2 regions of the Streptomyces sp. NPDC046349 genome follow, and region 1 is predicted to be linked to the other one. Evidence: riboswitches for the same ligand, from Rfam matches in the RefSeq annotation. Region 1 holds a riboswitch; the other holds the start of a gene.

What was found. Region 1 has a riboswitch for glycine ahead of gcvT (glycine cleavage system aminomethyltransferase GcvT). Riboswitches for the same ligand answer to the same signal wherever they lie in the genome.
Region 2: it holds a riboswitch for glycine, as region 1 does, so the genes downstream of both, gcvP (aminomethyl-transferring glycine dehydrogenase) here and gcvT (glycine cleavage system aminomethyltransferase GcvT) in region 1, are expected to answer to the same signal.

The regions. Positions count from the first base shown of each region.
Region 1 is NZ_JBVJFK010000001.1:544,456-547,851, forward strand. It holds gene glyA (serine hydroxymethyltransferase) at 1-425, opposite strand, end outside; gene gcvH (glycine cleavage system protein GcvH) at 441-821, opposite strand; gene gcvT (glycine cleavage system aminomethyltransferase GcvT) at 925-2,040, opposite strand; glycine riboswitch at 2,212-2,315, opposite strand; gene ACZ6JS_RS02565 (AAA family ATPase) at 2,521-3,180, shown strand; gene ACZ6JS_RS02570 (enhanced serine sensitivity protein SseB) at 3,292-3,396, shown strand, end outside.
Region 2 is NZ_JBVJFK010000017.1:8,914-12,309, forward strand. It holds gene ACZ6JS_RS32065 (DNA polymerase IV) at 1-1,258, shown strand, start outside; gene ACZ6JS_RS32070 (PRC-barrel domain-containing protein) at 1,272-1,637, opposite strand; glycine riboswitch at 1,759-1,857, shown strand; gene gcvP (aminomethyl-transferring glycine dehydrogenase) at 2,053-3,396, shown strand, end outside.

The DNA.
Region 1 (3,396 bases):
ACGTTGTAGAGCTTGCCGGAGAAGTTGATCTTCATGCCGTGGGTCAGGTGACCGCCGTGGGCCAGGTTCAGGCCCATGATCGTGTCGCCCGGCTTGAGCAGCGCGAACATCGCGGCGGCGTTGGCCTGCGCACCGGAGTGCGGCTGGACGTTCGCGGCCTCGGCGCCGAACAGCGCCTTGATGCGGTCGATCGCGATCTGCTCCACCACGTCGACGTGCTCGCAGCCGCCGTAGTAGCGGCGGCCCGGGTAGCCCTCGGCGTACTTGTTGGTGAGGACCGAGCCCTGGGCCTCCATGACGGCGACCGGAGCGAAGTTCTCCGACGCGATCATCTCCAGGGTGGACTGCTGGCGCGCGAGCTCCGCGTCGACGGCGGCGGCGACGTCGGGGTCGAGCTCGTGGAGAGGGGTGTTCAGTACAGACATCAGGGTCCCCTGGGGTCAGTTACCGGCGGTGAGCTTGGTGTACTCCTCGAAGGAGAGCGCGTCCTTGGGCTCCTCGGAGAGGCGGACCTTGAACAGCCAGCCGCCCTCGAACGGGGCGGTGTTCACGAGCGCCGGGTCGTCGACGACGTCCTGGTTGGCCTCGACGATCTCGCCGGAGACCGGGGAGTACAGGTCGCTGACCGACTTGGTCGACTCCAGCTCGCCACAGGTCTCGCCCTCGGTCACGGTGTCGCCGACCTCGGGGAGCTGGGCGTAGACGACGTCACCGAGCGCGTTGGCCGCGAACTCCGTGATGCCGACCGTCGCGACGCCGTCCACGACGTCCGACAGCCACTCGTGCTCCTTGGTGTAACGCAGCTTCTCGGGGTTGCTCATGGCCTGATTCTCCTGGATGCGGGGGAGTGGATACGAACTGCGGTCTTGGGTACTGAGACGGCGCCGTACGGGTACCCGGACGGCGGACGTCGTGCGCGGAGGGTTACTTCTGCCGCTTGTAGAACGGCAGCGCGACGACCTCGTACGGCTCATGCGTACCGCGAATGTCGACGCCGACGCCGGAGGTGCCGGGCGCGGCGTGCTCCGCGTCCACGTACGCCATCGCGATCGGCTTGCCCAGCGTCGGGGACGGGGCGCCCGAGGTGACCTCGCCGACGACCTTGCCGCCGGCGACGACGGGGAAGCCGGCGCGGGGGACCCGGCGGCCCTCGGCGACCAGGCCGACCAGCTTGCGCGGCGCCTGGCTCGCGGCCTTCTCGGCGGCGGCCTCCAGGGCGGCGCGGCCGACGAAGTCCCCCTCCTTCTCGAACTTCACGACCCGGCCCAGACCCGCGTCGAACGGGGTCAGGGAGGTGGTCAGCTCGTGCCCGTACAGCGGCATGCCCGCTTCCAGGCGCAGGGTGTCGCGGCAGGACAGGCCGGCCGGGACCAGGCCGACGCCCTTGCCGGCCTTGGTCAGCGCCTGCCACAGCTCCACGGCGTGCTCGGGGGCGACGAACAGCTCGAAGCCGTCCTCGCCGGTGTAGCCCGTACGCGCGATCAGCGCGGGCACGCCGGCGACGGTGCCCGGCAGGCCCGCGTAGTACTTGAGGCCGTCCAGGTCGGCGTCGGTGAGCGACGCAAGGATGCCGGGGGACTCCGGGCCCTGCACCGCGATCAGCGCGTAGGCGTCGCGGTCGTCGCGGACCTCGGCGTCGAAGCCGGCGGCGCGCTCGGTCAGGGCGTCCAGGACGACCTGGGCGTTGGAGGCGTTGGCGACGACCATGTACTCGGTCTCGCCGAGGCGGTAGACGATCAGGTCGTCGACGATCCCGCCGTCCTCCTGGCAGATGTGCGTGTAGCGGGCGCGGCCGACACCCACGGTCGAGATGTTGCCGACCAGCGCGTAGTCCAGGGCCTTGACGGCCTCCGGGCCGGTCAGCGTGATCTCGCCCATGTGCGAAAGGTCGAAGAGGCCGGCCTTGGTGCGCACGGCGTTGTGCTCGTCGCGCTCACTGGCGTACCGCAGCGGCATGTCCCAGCCCGCGAAGTCGGTCATGGTCGCACCGAGCGAGCGGTGCAGCGCATCGAGGGCGGTCAGGCGGGGGGCAGTGCTCATGGGTGTGGCTCCCGGGTCCCAGGGCATCGACATGACATGACGAGGAGGTTCCTCCCCATCTGTCATCGGAACCTGAGAGGTTCGCCGAGAGTTCCGCCGATCGTCCGATCGCCGGTCTCCCCGACTTGCACCTTGGGTGGAGCTGCCGCGCAGCTCGCTTTTCAGATCTGCCTCATCCACGCGGTACGGGGCCTGAGAGATTCAAGGGAGGTTCTTGCTCCTTCGGCGCCCGCGCACGGCCTTGCGGCGTGCCGGGACTCTCCCGCGCGGATTCAAGCGGCCGGTATGCAGTTGGTCCAGATGGCGCACATCATTGCACGCCATGACCGAGATCGGGGGTCGGGGTCCGAAAGTTCGTACGCCCCTCCGAGCGGGCGGAGCGGAACCGGACATGCCGATTACCGTCTCTTTACACTCAGTGGGCAAGGGTCCCGGTGACCCGATTCGGGGGAGGCGAACACTGTGCGGAGATTCGGAGTGGTGACGACGACGGGAACCGTGGAGGCGGTGCCGGCGCAGCGGCGCGCTGCGCGCGAGCGCCGGAGGGCGGCCGACGGCGGCCTCGGCCTCGTCCACGACCTGCGCGGCCCGGCGCTGCTCGGACCCCGGCGGCTCGGCTTCGCCGAGGGCGACATCGTCGTGGTCTCCGGCCTGCCCGGCGGCGGCAAGAGCACGCTGATCAAGCGGGCCGCGCCCGAGGGCGGGGCCGTCGACTCCCAGGACACCCGCGAGCGCTGGGAGAGCCGGATGCCCGCCCGGCTGCCGTACGCGGTCTACCGCCCGCTGGTGCGCGCGGCGCACTACTGGGGGCTGTTGCGGATCCTGCGCTCCGGAGCCTCCGTCGTCGTCCACGACTGCGGTACCCAGAGCTGGGTGCGCGGGCTGCTCGCCGCGGCCGCGCGCCGCCGGGGCCGGGCGCTGCACCTCGTCCTCCTGGACAGCAGCCCCGAGGAGGCCCTCTCCGGCCAGGCCGCACGGGGCCGCGGGGTGTCCGCCTACGCCTTCGCCCGCCACCGGGGCGCCGTGGGCCGCCTGCTGCGCGACGCCGAGGAGGGCCGTCCGCCCGCCGGGTGCGCCTCCGCGACCCTTCTGGACCGCCGCTCGGCCGCCGCCGTGACGGGAATCGGCTTCCACGGCTGACCGCAGGACCCGCACCCCGGTCCCCCGGGGCGGCGCCGGCCCGGGGGCCGGTACCCTGCGGGGCGACACGCGCGGGACCACACGGGCGGGACCAGACAGGGGCAGGGGTAGATGCAGGGCAGCGGCTGGCCGGGGAATGAGCTGGAGCAGGTGCTCGGGGCGGCGCTCGGGCAGGCGGACGCCGGCGGGCGGATCCTGGAGGTGCTCGGGCGCAGC
Region 2 (3,396 bases), on a different contig from region 1:
GCGGTTCGGGGTGCACTCGGCGATGCCCACGGCGCAGGCGAGGCGGCTCTGCCCGAACGGCGCCTACCTGATCCCCCGGTTCACGCTCTACCGGCAGGTCAGCGACGTGGTGATGGCCATGCTGCGGGAGCTGTCGCCACTCGTGGAACCGCTCAGCCTGGACGAGGCCTTCGTGGACCTGGAGGCGGGCGGGGTCGCCTTCGACTCGGGCTCCGCCCGGGCCACGGGCGAGCGGCTGCGCGCCGACATCAGGGCAGCCACCGGACTCAGCGGGTCCGTGGGTCTCGCCGGGTCGAAGATGCTGGCCAAGGTGGCCTCCGAAGAGGCCAAGCCCGCCGGGCTGCTGTTGATCGAGCCCGGCACCGAGCGGGAGCTGCTCGCACCGATGTCCGTACGCACCCTGCCCGGCGTGGGGCCGGCCACCGGCGAGCACCTGCGCCGCGCCGGGATCACCACGGTGGGGGAGCTGGTGGAGGCCGGGGAGGACGAGCTGGTCCGGATGGTCGGGCGGGCCCACGGCACCGGGCTCTACCGGATGGCGCTGGGCCTGGACGACCGGCCGGTCGTCGCGGAGCGGGACGCGAAGTCGGTGTCGGTCGAGGACACCTTCGACGTGGACCTGCACGACCGGGTGCGGATCCGGGGCGAGGTGCAGCGGCTCGCCGACCGGTGCGTGCAGCGGTTGCGGGGCTCCGGGCACTCGGGGCGCACCATCGTGCTCAAGGTCCGGCGCTACGACTTCTCCACGCTGACACGGTCCGAGACGCTGCGCGGGCCCACGGACGACGCGGCGGTGGTGCGGGAAGCCGCCGCGCGCCTGCTGGAGGCGGTGGACACCACCGGCGGCGTGCGACTGCTCGGGGTGGGGGTGACCGGTCTGGCGGACTACACGCAGGAGGACCTCTTCGCGCAGTCCCTCGCAGTCGAGGCGCAGGCGGAGGCTGCGAGCGAGGAGGGCGGTACGGGCGGTGCGGGCGATATGGCCGAGCCGGAGGCCGCCGACGGTGGCGCCGGGGCCCAGGAGGGGCCTGAGCCGCCCGGGGAGACGCAGGAGGCTCCTGAGCGCCGCTGGGCGGCGGGGAGCGACGTACGGCACGTCCTGTACGGGCCGGGGTGGGTGCAGGGCAGCGGGGTCGGGCGGGTGACCGTGCGGTTCGAGCGGCCGGGATCGGAGCCCGGCCGGGTGCGGACCTTCCGGGTGGACGACCCCGACCTGGAGCCGTCCGACCCGCTGCCGCTGGTGGGGGAGACGGTCTAGGAACAGTGCGGGGTCAGCCCTCGTCGCCCGCCAGGCGCCCGAAGTCGCGGTGGAAGTCGGACGGAAGGGTCGTGTCCAGGCCGTAGTGGTGGTAGAGCTGCAGTTCCTGCTCGGGAGAGAGGTGGCGGCCGACGCCGAAGTCCGGTGCGTCCTTGATGAGGGAGCGTTCGAAGGGCACGCGCAGGGTCTCGCCGACCATCTCGCTCGGCTCCAGCGGGACGAACGCGTCCCGGCTGAACAGACCGGTGCGGACTGCGGCCCACTCCGGGACACCCGTGGCATCGTCGAGGTAGACCTCGTCGATGGTGCCGATCTTGGCACCGTTGCGGTCGAACGCCTTGCGGCCGATCAGGCTGCGCGGATCGATGTCGGTCTGCACGGTCCCTCCAAATGGTCGCAACTGTCGCAACTGCTCCGTAGTGACTACAGAAGTGCATTTCCGCAGAAGAGGCCACTCGGGGAGCCCCTTGAACCCCGCTGGTAGTCTGGGTGACGGCTGTCGACCCTGTGCGGGAGAGTCCTCCGAATGAGCAAGACGGAGGCGCCGAAGGAGCAAATCCTCCCCGGAATCTCTCAGGCATACGTACCGCACGGACGAGGCCACTCTGGAAAGCAGGGCGGGTACCGGGCGCGCAGTGCCGGTCCCCCTCCTCACCGACGGTGAAAGCCGGATCTCACGGGAGACCCCCGTGACTCCGGTGAAACTCTCAGGTGCAGATGACAGAGGGGGAGGCCGTCCGGGTGCCAGCGCCGTGGTGCCCCTCGCAGGTCATATGACCAGGAGGCCTCCGTACATGACCGCCAACCGCATTCCGCTCTCCCAGCTGGAGCGAGGCATCCCCTTCGAACAGCGCCACATCGGCCCGGATGCCGAGGCGCAGGCGAAGATGCTCGCCCACGTGGGCTACGGCTCCCTGGACGAACTGACCGCCGCCGCGGTCCCGGATGTGATCAAGACCGCCGACGCGCTCGCCCTGCCCGAGGCGCGGACCGAGGCCGAGGTGCTCGCCGAGCTGCGCTCGCTCGCCGACCGCAACCAGGTCCTCACCTCCATGATCGGCCTCGGCTACTACGGGACCTTCACCCCGCCGGTGATCCTCCGCAACGTCATGGAGAACCCGGCCTGGTACACCGCGTACACGCCCTACCAGCCGGAGATCTCGCAGGGCCGCCTCGAGGCCCTCCTGAACTTCCAGACCGTCGTCGCCGACCTCACCGGCCTGCCGACCTCGGGCGCCTCGCTGCTCGACGAGGGCACCGCCGCCGCCGAGGCCATGACCCTGGCCCGCCGCGTGGGCAAGGTCAAGGGCAACGTCTTCCTGGTCGACGCCGACGCCCTGCCGCAGACCGTCGCCGTCATCGAGACCCGCGCCGAGCCGATCGGCATCGAGGTCGTCGTCGCCGACCTCTCCGACGGCATCCCCGCCGAGATCGCCGAGCGCGGCGTCTACGGCGTCCTGATCCAGTACCCCGGTGCCTCGGGCGCCGTCCGGGACATCAAGCCGGTCATCGACCAGGCGCACGAGCTCGGTGCCATCGTCACCGTCTCGGCCGACCTGCTAGCCCTGACCCTGCTGAAGTCCCCGGGCGCCCTCGGCGCGGACATCGCGGTCGGTACCACCCAGCGCTTCGGCGTCCCGATGGGCTTCGGTGGACCGCACGCCGGCTACATGGCCGTCCAGGACAAGCACGCCCGCTCGCTGCCCGGCCGCCTCGTCGGCGTCTCGGTGGACGCGGACGGCAACAAGGCGTACCGCCTGGCCCTGCAGACCCGCGAGCAGCACATCCGCCGCGAGAAGGCCACCAGCAACATCTGCACCGCGCAGGTGCTGCTCGCCGTCATGGCCGGCATGTATGCCGTCTACCACGGCCCGGACGGCCTGCGGACGATCGCCCGCCGCACCCACCGCTACGCGACGCTGCTCGCCGCAGGCCTGCAGGCCGACGGGGTCGAGACCGTGCACGGCTCCTACTTCGACACGATCACGGTCCGCGTTCCCGGCCGTGCGGCCGAGGTCGTCGCCGCCGCCCGCGAGGGCGGGGTCAACCTGCACCGGGTCGACGCCGACCTCGTCTCCATCAGCTGCGACGAGACCACGCTGCGCGCCGACATCGAGGCAGTCTGGGCCGCCTTCGGC